4 regions of the Shewanella sp. T24-MNA-CIBAN-0130 genome follow, and region 4 is predicted to be linked to each of the others. Evidence: predicted binding sites of a transcription regulator. Region 4 holds the regulator's gene; each other region holds the start of a gene.

Region 1 (3,219 bases), on a different contig from region 4:
CTTTGACCAAGGCGTGCGACAACCGCTTGGACACCGGCCAGCTACGCCAGGCTAAATCTTCTTTTTTGGCCACTTGGGAGCCATCGCCGCGAAAGGTTTCGGCGATGTCGAGTAGCTGTTCGGTGTTGCTTGAGTCGGCAACCGGGCAAGGTAAGTTTTGTACTACGTTTTCAACCCGTTTTTTAAGCTCGGGATCTATATCATCGTATATGGTTAACTGACCCGCGTTGACAATGCCCATGTCCATGCCGGCTTGAATAGCATGGTATAAAAATACCGCATGAATCGCTTCACGTACTGGGTTGTTACCCCTAAACGAGAATGACACGTTAGACACACCACCGGAGATCATTGCATGTGGCAAGGTGGTTTTGATGTCTTTAATGGCTTCGATAAAGTCGACAGCATAGTTGTCGTGTTCATCAATACCGGTGGCAATGGCGAAGATGTTGGGGTCGAAAATAATATCTTCTGGTGGAAAGCCGACCACATCAACCAAAATACGGTAAGCACGGGTACAGATTTGGGTTTTACGTTCACGCGTGTCGGCTTGGCCGTCTTCGTCAAAGGCCATTATAATGGCGGCGGCGCCATAGCGTTTCACTAAGGTGGCTTGCTCGATAAATTTGGCTTCACCTTCTTTCATCGAAATCGAGTTAACAATGGACTTGCCTTGGACGCATTTAAGGCCCGCTTCAATCACTTCCCATTTAGACGAGTCGATCATGATCGGCACGCGGGAGATATCTGGCTCAGAGGCAATTAAGTTTAAAAACTTCGCCATGGAAGCCACGCCATCGAGCATGCCTTCGTCCATGTTGACGTCGATAATTTGGGCGCCGTTTTCGACTTGCTCGCGCACCACATCGAGGGCTTCTTCAAACTTTTCTTGCTTAATTAAGCGTAAAAACTTGGCTGAGCCTGTCACGTTGGCGCGCTCGCCGACGTTGACGAATAGCGAGTTTTTATCGATGGTCAGTGGCTCTAACCCCGACAACCGACACGCCACAGGAATGTCTGGAATGTGTCTTGGTTCATGTCTGAGTACTGCTTCACGAATGGCATTAATGTGGGCGGGGGTGCTACCGCAACAACCGCCGACAATATTGAGCATGCCTTCTTGGGCCCATTGGTTGATGACTTCAGCCATCTCTTCTGGGGTTTCATCGTAGCCGCCAAACTCGTTGGGTAAGCCCGCATTTGGATGGGCGGAAACATAACACTCGGCAATACGTGACAATTCTTCAACGTAAGGACGCAGCTCTTTTGGCCCAAGGGCGCAGTTAAGGCCAATGGATAACGGCTTAATGTGGCGCAGTGAGTTATAAAACGCTTCGGTAGTTTGGCCGGTTAAGGTGCGGCCCGATGCGTCGGTGATGGTGCCGGAGATCATAACGGGTAAGCGATCGCCAAGTTGATCAAATACTTTTTCAATCGCAAATAGGGCGGCTTTGGCGTTTAAGGTATCAAAAATGGTTTCAACCATAATGATATCGGCGCCGCCTTCGATTAAGGCGCTGGTCGATTCGACATAGGCTTCGACGAGTTGATCAAAGCTGACATTACGAAACCCTGGGTCGTTCACGTCTGGGCTGATAGAACAGGTGCGGTTAGTTGGCCCTAATACGCCGGCAACGTAACGTGGCAAGCCTGTTTGCGCAGCTACTTCGTCGGCAGCTTGGCGGGCAATTCTGGCACCGGCTAAGTTAATTTCGGCGGCCAGTGACTGCATGTCGTAGTCGGCCATAGCAATGGTGGTAGCGTTAAAGGTATTGGTTTCAATAATGTCGGCACCGTTCAATAGGTACTGAGTATGAATATCTTTAATGATTTGCGCTTGGCTGAGTACTAATAAGTCATTGTTGCCTTTAACATCGCAATGCCAATCTTTAAAGCGCTCACCACGATAATCTTCTTCTTCCAACTTATGGTCTTGGATCATGGTGCCCATGGCGCCATCTAAAATCACAATTCGCTGCGCTAACAATGCATTAAGTTGTTCAAGTGTTTGACTGTAAGAAGTCGATTTAGCCATAACAGTTACCTTTTTATCACTATGTTGCTTGATACCTTGATTGAGATAAGCATACCCTTATTTTTACAATAATAGGGCGATAACATCATTTCTGTGTACAACTGTTGATTACAATTGCTGCTTACAATGCGCATCTTCTAAATGATTACCTTTTAAGATAGCCTTTTGGACATATAAACGTATAGACGTCTATACTACGCGAGTTTTCACCGCCAGAGCAAGGCTGATTTAACTTCTACTTGGGTTAAGCGATGGGGGACGTCAGTTAGCCGCAGAAATGTTCAACCAATCAACATAATAGTAGGTGTTTTTTATTGATCTAAGCCTATGTTTAATAGAAATTTATTATCAATATATGTTTATTATCTTATTCGATTGCTTCAGGCTGCTTGTCGTCAAACAGGTTGAGGATGACAAGCCCAATGAGGCCGAACACTTGAGCATCCAAATGACAACATACTATGGCTTTAAAACCGAGTTGAGTTATAGGGCGTAACTCAAGCTGTTTCAGCAACATATTGCCAATTTTTATCACAAGCTTGGAAAGCGGCAAAGTCTACGATGTAGCCAATATTGCAGCATAGGGAGAAACGTTTAATGACAGATACCGTCTTCTGCCAGAAGGCACTAGATAAAAAACTGAGATAAAAACCCTACATGGTTATACAAAGGTTCTAAAGCATTAACCAAATCACCTCCCCGCTAAACATAAAGGGTTATACTCATGCTGTTATAGTTTTTTATTCATATTTAACAACTTGTTAATAGCTGTATTCTTCGTTATCGCTGATTTTGTGGAATTATTTCACTGCCAATTAATGTGCTCTGCTCTTAAAATAATTCTTTAACTGAGGAATTCTGTATGCCTGATAGCAAGAATAAAGTGGGACGCCCCAGTGGAGAGACCCAAAATCGCGATAAGCTTATTCAGGCGGCAAGATCTCTTTTTGTCGAACGTGACTACTCTCAGGTTACCGTTCGTGATGTCGCGGCGCTTGCAGGCACTGATCCTGGGCTTATTCGCTATTACTTTGGCTCTAAACAAAATCTGTTTATCGCGATGTTGCGAGAGACTGCGGCGCCAGTGAAACAAGAGCTCTACAAGGTGAATAAAGAAAAACAAGCCCATGGCCCGGCAAGCTTGATGCAGACCTACTATCAAGTGATGTCAGCGCATCCCCATT
Region 2 (3,219 bases), on a different contig from region 4:
GCATTATCTCTGCCGGTAACCTAGCAAACGCACTCGGGTCTATCACCATAAAGTGCTGCCGTTGATATAAGCCAATTAACCAGGGGTGGGCAAATAAGAAGCAATGTCTACTCGTTAATTTGGGCGCGATAAATTGCAATAACTGACTTGAAAGTTGTTGGCCACGATAGTGAGGATGGACTAATAATCCACTTATCAATTGATATTGGCCTATCGGTTTAATTCTTATTGCGGCAACGATTGTTTGCTGATTTAAGTCTGTGCTATCTGTGCCAGAAGAGTGTAGGTGATGAATCACTGCAACCGCTTCTTTTTGGGCTAATCGAGCATAAGGCATATGCTGACGATAAAATAATTTGAGTGCAGACCACGCTTTTATAGCAGAAAGTTTACTGGCACAGTGCTTGATAGCCGTGAGTTCAATCGCAGTCGGATTAGTTGCTCTTGGGTTAACCGCAATGGATTTAGTCGCAACAGATGGCTGGTGGTTTGCCGTTATCTTTGTGTCTAGCCAAGTGGGGTGATACATAACGTGAGCCATTTGTGAGATCAAATAATAGTCTAATAAATCAGATAAAATAAAACCGCCAATGGCGGTTTTATTTTTGATATCGTTTTGCTTAGCCTAAAGTCGCTAGGCTAAGACGATATGCGTTTCTTCATTATAGCCCAGCATCAGCCCGAAGGATTTCAGCTTTATCTGTCGCTTCCCAAGGGAATATATCGCGACCGAAATGACCATAAGCAGCGGTTTGTTGGTAGATTGGACGTGCCAAATCTAGCATTGCCGTTAAGCCATATGGACGTAACTCAAAGTGTTGACGAATCAATTTGATTAACACTTCTTCAGACACTTTACCGGTACCGAATGTTTCAATACTGATAGATGTTGGCTCTGCCACACCAATGGCGTAAGACACTTGAAGTTCACAGCGATCAGCAAGGCCAGCCGCAACAATGTTTTTAGCCACATAACGTGCAGCGTAAGCGGCACTTCGATCTACTTTAGATGGGTCTTTACCAGAGAATGCTCCGCCGCCATGACGGGCCATTCCGCCGTAAGTATCTACGATAATCTTACGTCCGGTTAAACCACAATCACCAACAGGTCCACCAATTACAAAGCGACCGGTAGGATTAATAAAGTATTTAGTGTCTTTATTTAACCATTGTGCCGGTAATACAGGCTTGATGATGGTTTCCATTACCGCTTCAATCAAATCAGCTTGTTTCACGTCTTCACGATGTTGCGTTGACAATACAATCGCATCGATACCGATGATTTTGCCATCGTCATAGGCAAACGTTACTTGGCTTTTCGCATCTGGGCGTAACCAAGGTAGGGTGCCATCTTTACGCACTTCAGACTGACGCTTAACTAATTTGTGCGCGTAAGTGATAGGTGCAGGCATCAATACATCGGTTTCATTGCTGGCATAGCCAAACATTAAGCCCTGGTCACCCGCGCCTTGTTCAGCCGGATCTGAGCGATCAACACCTTGATTAATGTCTGGTGACTGTTTGCCAATGGCGTTCAGTACAGCACATGAATCTGCATCAAAACCCATATCCGAATTGGTGTAACCGATTTCGCGCACGGTTTTACGGGTAATTTCTTCAATATCTACCCAAGCAGAAGTGGTGACTTCGCCGCCCACTAATACCATACCGGTTTTAACATATGTTTCGCACGCAACACGAGCTTTTGGATCTTGCTCAAGTATTGCGTCTAATACCGCATCAGAAATCTGATCGGCGATTTTATCTGGATGACCTTCTGAGACAGACTCAGAGGTAAACAAGTGCTTTGCCATAATAGGAAAATCTCGTTGGTTGCATTTGAATATACGTCTAGACGTCTATTTTAGTCGAAATCGAATCTGATAACACCCCCCCTATACGAATTTAACTTTATAATTGTGCAGTGATGCATGAATATTTTATATTCAAAATAACTATTTTTAGCTTCGTTGCTAATTAACTAATTGATTATAAATAATTTTAGATGTTTTTATGGTTTTTTATAATCACTTTAGTGCCAAAAATTGAACAATATCAGGGTTGATTATTAGGCTTTAAATGGCGATATAAGGTTATGTTTGACTGATATGGCGCTGTTTTCAAGCTTGACTGTCAATAAATAATGACTTAGCTCATCAATGCCCTTCATTGGTATTTGAGCATATGGCTAGGTACTAGGTCGCTTCGCTGCTTGATGCTATAAAATCTTAGCAGCGAAGCGGTCCCTATTCCTGAGATGACAAGCGGTGACGAGCGATATCAAGAGATGATAAGCCACGAGCCTAGGTGCTAGACCGCTCTATCCGTGAGCGCAGCGTTCGCTTGTTATCTCTTGTTATCGTTTCTGAAGCTGTCCCTAGTAGGACAGAGTCCGCTCCTAGCAGCCGCAGGCGCTCTATTCCTAGACCCTTGAACTGGGTCAATTCTGGACATGCACAATCCTGTCTTTCGAGGTCGTTTGGGTATAAATATGCAATGTGAGAAATTTTAATTTGCGTCACATCGCCTAGTAGGGGAAAATATGACTTCACAATTGTCAGCTACTCACAAACAAGCAGGAGAGAGCATGTCATCTCGTAAAGTACTCGCTAACGCCATTCGCGCCCTAAGTATGGATGCGGTTCAAAAAGCCAATTCTGGTCATCCAGGTGCCCCTATGGGTATGGCTGATATTGCCGAAGTGCTATGGAATGATTTTCTAAAGCACAATCCAACTAATCCTAACTGGGTCGATCGCGATCGTTTTGTACTATCAAACGGTCATGGCTCTATGCTTATATACTCTTTACTGCATTTATCGGGTTATGAATTGCCAATTGAAGAGCTAAAACAATTCCGTCAATTACATTCAAAAACCCCTGGTCATCCAGAATATGGTTACACCCCTGGCATTGAAACCACAACCGGTCCTTTAGGCGCGGGGCTCAGTAATGCTGTTGGTATGGCAATTGCTGAAAAAACCTTAGCGGCTCAGTTTAATCGCCCAGGCCACGAGATTGTTGATCACTTTACCTACTGTTTCTTAGGCGATGGTTGTTTAATGGAAGGTATTTCTCACGAAGCCAGTTCATTAGCGGGCACATTGGGTCTTGGTAAGTTAGTGGCATTTTGGGATGACAACGGTATTTCTATCGATGGTCATGTTGAAGGTTGGTTTACCGACGATACGCCTAAGCGTTTTGAAGCCTATGGCTGGCA
Region 3 (3,219 bases), on a different contig from region 4:
AAACATTAGCACTATTTAGTGTGTTTGGTCAGGTGATTGCGCTAACGGCTTTTGCTTATTTAAATGCTGAGTTATCTCGGCCCGTATCATTGACAGTAATAAAATCACTGATTGATAAGCAACAACAACAGTTATCACTTGATGCATTTGAGTCATTAGGTTTGGATGATGATTTACGCGATGAATTTTTAATTGCCCATAACTTACGCCAAACACAAAACCCTGATTCTCCAGGACTTGTGCTTCGACGCGTGTTATCTAAACGACAATTACTGATCAACCCGCTGTAGTATTATGCCTTCATTTGCTACAAGTTCGAGCCACTTTTGGATTAAATTTGCATTAGTGGCATCGCGGCGATAAGCACCAAACAATGGACGCTTTAGTCCTTCTGCCCCTAATTTAACCGCAGTAAGATTCAGCCCCTGACTTTCTCTGATAGACCAAGTTGGCAGGGTTGCTATGCCGTCATTACAGGCAACACGCTGCAATAGCATTGAGGTTAAATCACATTGCTTTTGCTCGCCAGGTTCAATACCCGCGGGCTCTAAAAAGTGTTTGTATATATCTAAGCGCGCTAACGGCACGGGGTAACTAATTAAGGTTTGCTTTGCCAATTGGGCTGGCGTTACAAACGCTTGTGCCGCTAAGGTGTTATCACTGGCTACAATTAATTTAACTTCAAAATCAAATAGATGCTGGTAAGCGACACTGTGTCCCGGCACTGGATCTGAGGTTAGCACTATGTCTAAACTCCCCGTCTGCAATGCATTGAGTGAATCAAATAAATGCCGACTTGAAATATCAATTTGAGCCGCTGGCGCATGTTGTTTAAATTGCTCAATAACAGGCATTAACCAACGAAAACAACTATGGCATTCAATGCCGAGCTTAAGCTGTTGGCTTTCACCCTCTAAACCGCGTTTAAGATCCGACTCGGTTGCAATCACTTTCGGTAAGATTTCTTCCGCTAAATTTAGCAGACGTGAGCCTTCATGAGTAAAGGTTAACGGCTTACTCTTACGAACAAAAATACTTGAGTTAATCCGTGTCTCTAACTCTTTTATTTGATGAGAAAGCGCCGACTGGGTGACAAACCGTTTTTTAGCCGCACCCGCTAAACTGCCACTTTCTTTTAACGCCATCAGGGTACGAAGGTGTCTAAGCTCTATCATTTTCTCTCCACATGAATCTTGCTCAACTATTTGATGAAATCAATTCGATTGCTTGACAACAGAATAACACAATAAACTTCTAGACGTCCAGACGCCTATGCAGGTTTTCTGCATAAATGGTATAAATTTTTGCTTAACGAAAAGGCAAGCAGTATGAAAATTTCAAGTTTAGGATTTCCTCGCATAGGACGTCAGCGTGAATTGAAGTTTGCTTTAGAGCGCTATTGGCGCAGTGAAGCCACATTAACGGAGTTGAAAAACGTTGCCTGTGAATTAAAACGCACCCATTGGCAGTGGCAAGCAGATGCAGGTGTTGAATTACTGCCTGTAGGGGATTTTGCTTATTATGACCAAGTGTTAACCCTGAGTGCGACCTTAAATGTGATCCCCGCTCGTCATCGGGTCACTCAAGCTGATGGCAGCCAAGCCCCTGTCGATATTGACACCTTATTTCGCGTGGCTCGTGGCCGTTCGCAAACCGGCCAACATGCGTGTGCGGCAGAAATGACCAAGTTTTTTAATACTAACTACCATTATCAAGTGCCAGAATTGAGCGCTGATCAAGCGTTCGAAATAGCCTACGACCAACTGTTTGATGATGTTACAGAAGCGCAGCAATTAGGTCATCAAGCAAAACCTGTGCTGCTCGGTCCAGTGACGTATTTATACTTATCTAAAAGCCTCACTGAGTTTAATAAGTTGGTGTTATTACCGCCGTTACTGGTTGCTTATCAGCAAATTTTGTCTCGTTTTGCAGCCCAAGGTGTGAGTTGGGTGCAATTTGATGAACCGGTATTAGCGGCAGACTTAACCGATGAGTGGCAGCAAGCTATTCGTCAAAGTTATCAAACGTTAGCGCAACAAAAGCCAGCATCTTTAAATATTTTACTCGCCAGTTATTACGGTTCTATTGCCCATCATCAAGCATTGGTGAGTGCATTACCGGTTGAGGGGCTACATCTTGATTTAGTCAGCGCGCCAGAACAGCTTGATGTGTTTGTTAATGCGCTTTCTAGTCAACAGGTACTTTCTATTGGGGTGGTTAATGGTCGCAATGTGTGGGCTGCTGATGTTGATTTGATTGCTGATAAAGTGACCGAATTAGCGACCAGGTTAGGCGATCGTTTGTGGATTGCACCTTCATGTTCATTGTTGCATTGTCCTGTGGATGTCGAGGTTGAAAGCCAATTAATTACGCCATTACTTGGCCAATTAGCTTTTGCGAAACAAAAATTATTTGAACTTAACGAAATTTATCAATTAATCGTTGGGCAAGGTTCAGCAACTAGCCAAGCGATTATTGATCGTTGCCAGCAACGCCGCTTGGCAAAAGCTGCAGCAGCTAATCAACAGGTTGTTGAACGTGTGTCGCAGTTAACCGCTGATGATTTTGAACGTGACAGTCCATTTGCCCGCCGTATCATTGCCCAACAACAAAAGTTAGCGCTGCCATTATTACCCACAACCACCATAGGTTCATTTCCGCAAACGCCAGCCATTCGGGGGTTACGCAGTCGCTGGCGTAAAGGCGAAATCAATGACAATGATTACCGATCACAGCTTGAGCAAGTTACTCAAGACACCATTTCTCGTCAACTTAAATTGGGTCTCGACGTGCTAGTCCACGGCGAAGCTGAGCGTAATGACATGGTGGAGTATTTTGGTGAACAATTAGACGGTGTTGGGTTTACTCAATTTGGTTGGGTGCAAAGTTATGGTTCTCGTTGCGTTAAGCCACCGTTAATTTATGGCGATGTGTCTCGTCCAAAACCAATGACGGTCGACTGGGCTACCTATGCGCAAAGCTTAACCGACAAGCCCGTTAAAGGCATGCTAACGGGTCCGGTGACCATTTTACATTGGTCGTTCGCTCGTGAAGATATTCCTCGTAAAGATATTGCCAACCAACTTGCATTAGCAGTACGTGACGAAGTGGTCGATTTAGAAAGCGCAGGTATTGGCATTATTCAAATTGATGAGCCAGCATTTCGTGAAGGTTTACCGATTAAACAAAGCCAATGGGCAGATTATTTAACCTGGGCGG
Region 4 (3,219 bases):
ATCACTTTGACCATGTGTAAGAAGAATATGTGCAACACGGCGATAGCAATCTGCATCCGCTAAACTTGAACCACCAAACTTGTGTAAATGACTTCGCGCCATTACTGACTCCTTAAACAACTACGACTTGTGTTGCGACTGCTAGACTTCTATTTTGAAATGAATAGTGTTGCAAGTGCATATTTTTACTATTTTACTTAATTTGGGCAAAACCACAGCTAACTTAAACTCGAATTAAGCTAATTTAAGCCAAATTAAGCTGATTTAATCGCGTTAACAGCAGCTAAGCCAGCTTTAATGTCGGCCACAAGGTCCTCAGCATCTTCAATGCCAACCGATAATCTCAATAAAGTCTCTTTAATACCAGCCTCTTTCCTTGCTTGTGGGTCCATAGCTCTGTGGGTCATCGTGGCCGGAACAGCGACTAAGCTTTCCACTCCGCCTAAACTTTCCGCAATACTAAACAGGGATAATGCCTGTAAAAATGCCTCCACTTCAGCTTCACCACCGAACAACTCAAAGCTTAACATCGCGCCAAAGCCTTGTTGTTGTTTTGCCGCAATGTCGTGACCAGGATGGTCTTTTAATCCCGGATAATACACCTTGGACACCACAGCACTGGCACTCAATAACGCAACAATTTTTTGCGCATTACGCTGATGCTCACGAATTCGCACCGCTAAAGTGCGCAAGCCACGCAAGGTTAAGTAACTGTCAAAAGCAGATCCCGTTAACCCTAACGTATTTGACCACCAATGCAATAATTCACCCACTTCAGCATCTTTAGCCACCACAGCGCCACCCACCACATCACTGTGACCATTAATGTATTTAGTGGTTGAGTGAATAACGATGTCAGCACCCAATAACAAGGGTTGTTGTAATATTGGCGATAAAAAGGTGTTATCTACCGCCACTAACGCACCGACGTCATGGCAGGCTCGGCTAATAGCACTAATATCGACCACCCGCAGCAGTGGATTCGATGGCGTTTCTAACCAGACCATTTTCGGTTTTTGGGCAATGGCTTGGTTCAATGCTTGTGCATCAGTTTGATCAACAACCAACAACTTAAATTGACCTTTTTTAGCCAAATGCGTAAATAGGCGATAACTACCACCATAACAATCATGCGGCACCACTAATAAATCATCTGGACCAAGTAAGCTAGTCACTAAGGTAATGGCGGCCATGCCAGTACAGGTCACTACACCTGTAGCGCCTTGCTCAAGTTTGGCCAGCGCTTCACCTAAAATACAGCGGGTCGGATTACCCGATCGGCTGTAATCAAACTCGCGCGGATTGTTGTGACCATCGAAGGAATAATTGGTTGATAAATAAATTGGGGGCACTATGGCGCCATGCTGTGTGTCTGTTTCAATACCCTGGCGAACGGCCAATGTGGCGCTTTGATGCTTAGTCATAATTGACTCCTAAAAATGTCACAAACACACAAAGAGATGTCTAGACGTCTAAATCTACCGAAGAGATCTTCATCCGTCAACAAAAATAGACGCTTAGACGTCTAAACATCAAGAAATCTATTTGCATCGAGATTAAATATTCGCAATAATTTGACTAGAGAGTGTAACGGTTTAAAATCTGCACCGTATTTATCGTTAAGGGTAAGTTAATGACTGAATGGAATGGCGAATATATCAGCCCATATGCCGAACACGGCAAAAAAAGTGAACAAGTAAAAAAGATAACAGTTTCTATACCTCTAAAAGTACTAAAAATACTGACAGATGAGCGTACCAGACGCCAGATAAACAATCTGCGTCATGCAACCAACAGTGAACTGCTGTGCGAAGCATTTTTGCATGCGTACACAGGTCAACCTTTGCCTTATGATATTGATTTATCAAAAGATCAACCTGACAGCATTCCAAGTGAAGCGAAAAAATTAATGGATGATATGGGGATCGAGTGGGAAGAGCTCGAATAATTCACTGGTTAGTGATTACCTCACAAACTGTTAAACTGCCCTTTTAAGAAGCAGTGATGTTGTTAACGAGAATTTATGATGCCATTTATCGATCCAACAACCTTGATACTGGCATCAGTTATCGTGTTTTTTGGCGCACTAACCCAAAGCTTAATTGGTTTTGGGTTAGCCGTTGTTGCCAGCCCGCTGCTGTACATTGTTAATCCTCAATTAGTCCCAGTGCCCATTATTGCCATGGGTTTTGCTATCTCTGCCATGACACTTTTTCGAGAGCGCGGACACTTACAGTTTAATGGTCTGCAATATGCGCTATTAGGCCGTATTCCTGGGGGATTCTTAGGTGCTGGATTATTATTGTTTGCGCCCCAACCCATATTAGGCTTAATTATTGCGGCTATTGTGTTTATTGCCGTGATCCTGAGTACCTATCGCGTTACCGCACCAATAAATCGCAGCAGTTTATTTATCGCCGGGGTATTTTCGGGCATATTTGCTAATATCGCTGCCATTGGAGGTCCACCAATGGCTATATTGCTTGCAGGCAAAGATGCCAGTCAATTTCGAGCCGCATTATCAGCCTTCTTTGTCTTTAGCTCATTAATTGCGCTAGCTATTCTAGCTGTTGTTGGCTTAGTTGAGCTCAAGCACTTATGGTTATCACTGTTGTTATTGCCTTCAGTGATTGCGGGCTACCTTGTCGCTGGCCGATTAATTGGCCGCATCGATAAAGAAAAAACCCGTATGGCGACATTAATATTATGTAGCATTAGCGCAACAATATTGGTCATCATGTCGGTCAACACATTAATCTCTGCTAATTAATCTCTGCCTATTAACAGCCCTTTTTTTTTATCGCATACGATTCAGACATAAACAACAACACATTCTTATATGTGGCCGAACATCTATCACTACCTAGTACCATGTTACCTAACAAAATTTTATCCTCTGCACAATAGATCTGCATCACAGTTGTTCATTAGATTTCTTTCAATTAACTTTTTTTCAATTAGATTTTTCTCATGAATATGATCTACTTCAAATTAACAATACCTATTTTTAGGTAACATTCTTTACAGCAAAGAAATGATCACATGTTGCTAATGCTTCAACCATAAAAAAGCTCTATAGAGGATAAAATGATGAACACATACGTTAAAGTTGGTATCGCAATCGCCATTGCATTATCACTCGGTAGCCAAGTAATGGCAGCCGATGGTGGTAACCCTAAAAAAGGCAAACACCTGTACAAAAAAGAATGTAAAGCGTGC

The links. The regulator MetJ, encoded in region 4, represses methionine synthesis genes. The targets are predictions, from matches to a motif close to TAGACGTCTAGACGTCTA.
Region 1: a site for MetJ is predicted at 2,210-2,227, ahead of metH (methionine synthase). Genes of this name have one in related genera too.
Region 2: a site for MetJ is predicted at 1,845-1,862, ahead of metK (methionine adenosyltransferase). Genes of this name have one in related genera too.
Region 3: a site for MetJ is predicted at 1,248-1,265, ahead of metE (5-methyltetrahydropteroyltriglutamate--homocysteine S-methyltransferase). Genes of this name have one in related genera too.

The regions. Positions count from the first base shown of each region.
Region 1 is NZ_JBEOPP010000004.1:12,436-15,654, reverse strand. Features, by position in the region: gene metH (methionine synthase) at 1-2,035, opposite strand, end outside; gene AAEZ02_RS02565 (TetR/AcrR family transcriptional regulator) at 2,898-3,219, shown strand, end outside.
Region 2 is NZ_JBEOPP010000041.1:33,657-36,875, reverse strand. Features, by position in the region: gene AAEZ02_RS15465 (GNAT family N-acetyltransferase) at 1-529, opposite strand, end outside; gene metK (methionine adenosyltransferase) at 663-1,814, opposite strand; gene tkt (transketolase) at 2,588-3,219, shown strand, end outside.
Region 3 is NZ_JBEOPP010000004.1:67,451-70,669, reverse strand. Features, by position in the region: gene AAEZ02_RS02790 (HDOD domain-containing protein) at 1-290, shown strand, start outside; gene AAEZ02_RS02785 (LysR family transcriptional regulator) at 270-1,175, opposite strand; gene metE (5-methyltetrahydropteroyltriglutamate--homocysteine S-methyltransferase) at 1,329-3,219, shown strand, end outside.
Region 4 is NZ_JBEOPP010000003.1:44,507-47,725, reverse strand. Features, by position in the region: gene AAEZ02_RS01970 (bifunctional aspartate kinase/homoserine dehydrogenase II) at 1-102, opposite strand, end outside; gene metB (cystathionine gamma-synthase) at 255-1,424, opposite strand; gene metJ (met regulon transcriptional regulator MetJ) at 1,634-1,948, shown strand; gene AAEZ02_RS01955 (sulfite exporter TauE/SafE family protein) at 2,024-2,770, shown strand; gene AAEZ02_RS01950 (c-type cytochrome) at 3,088-3,219, shown strand, end outside.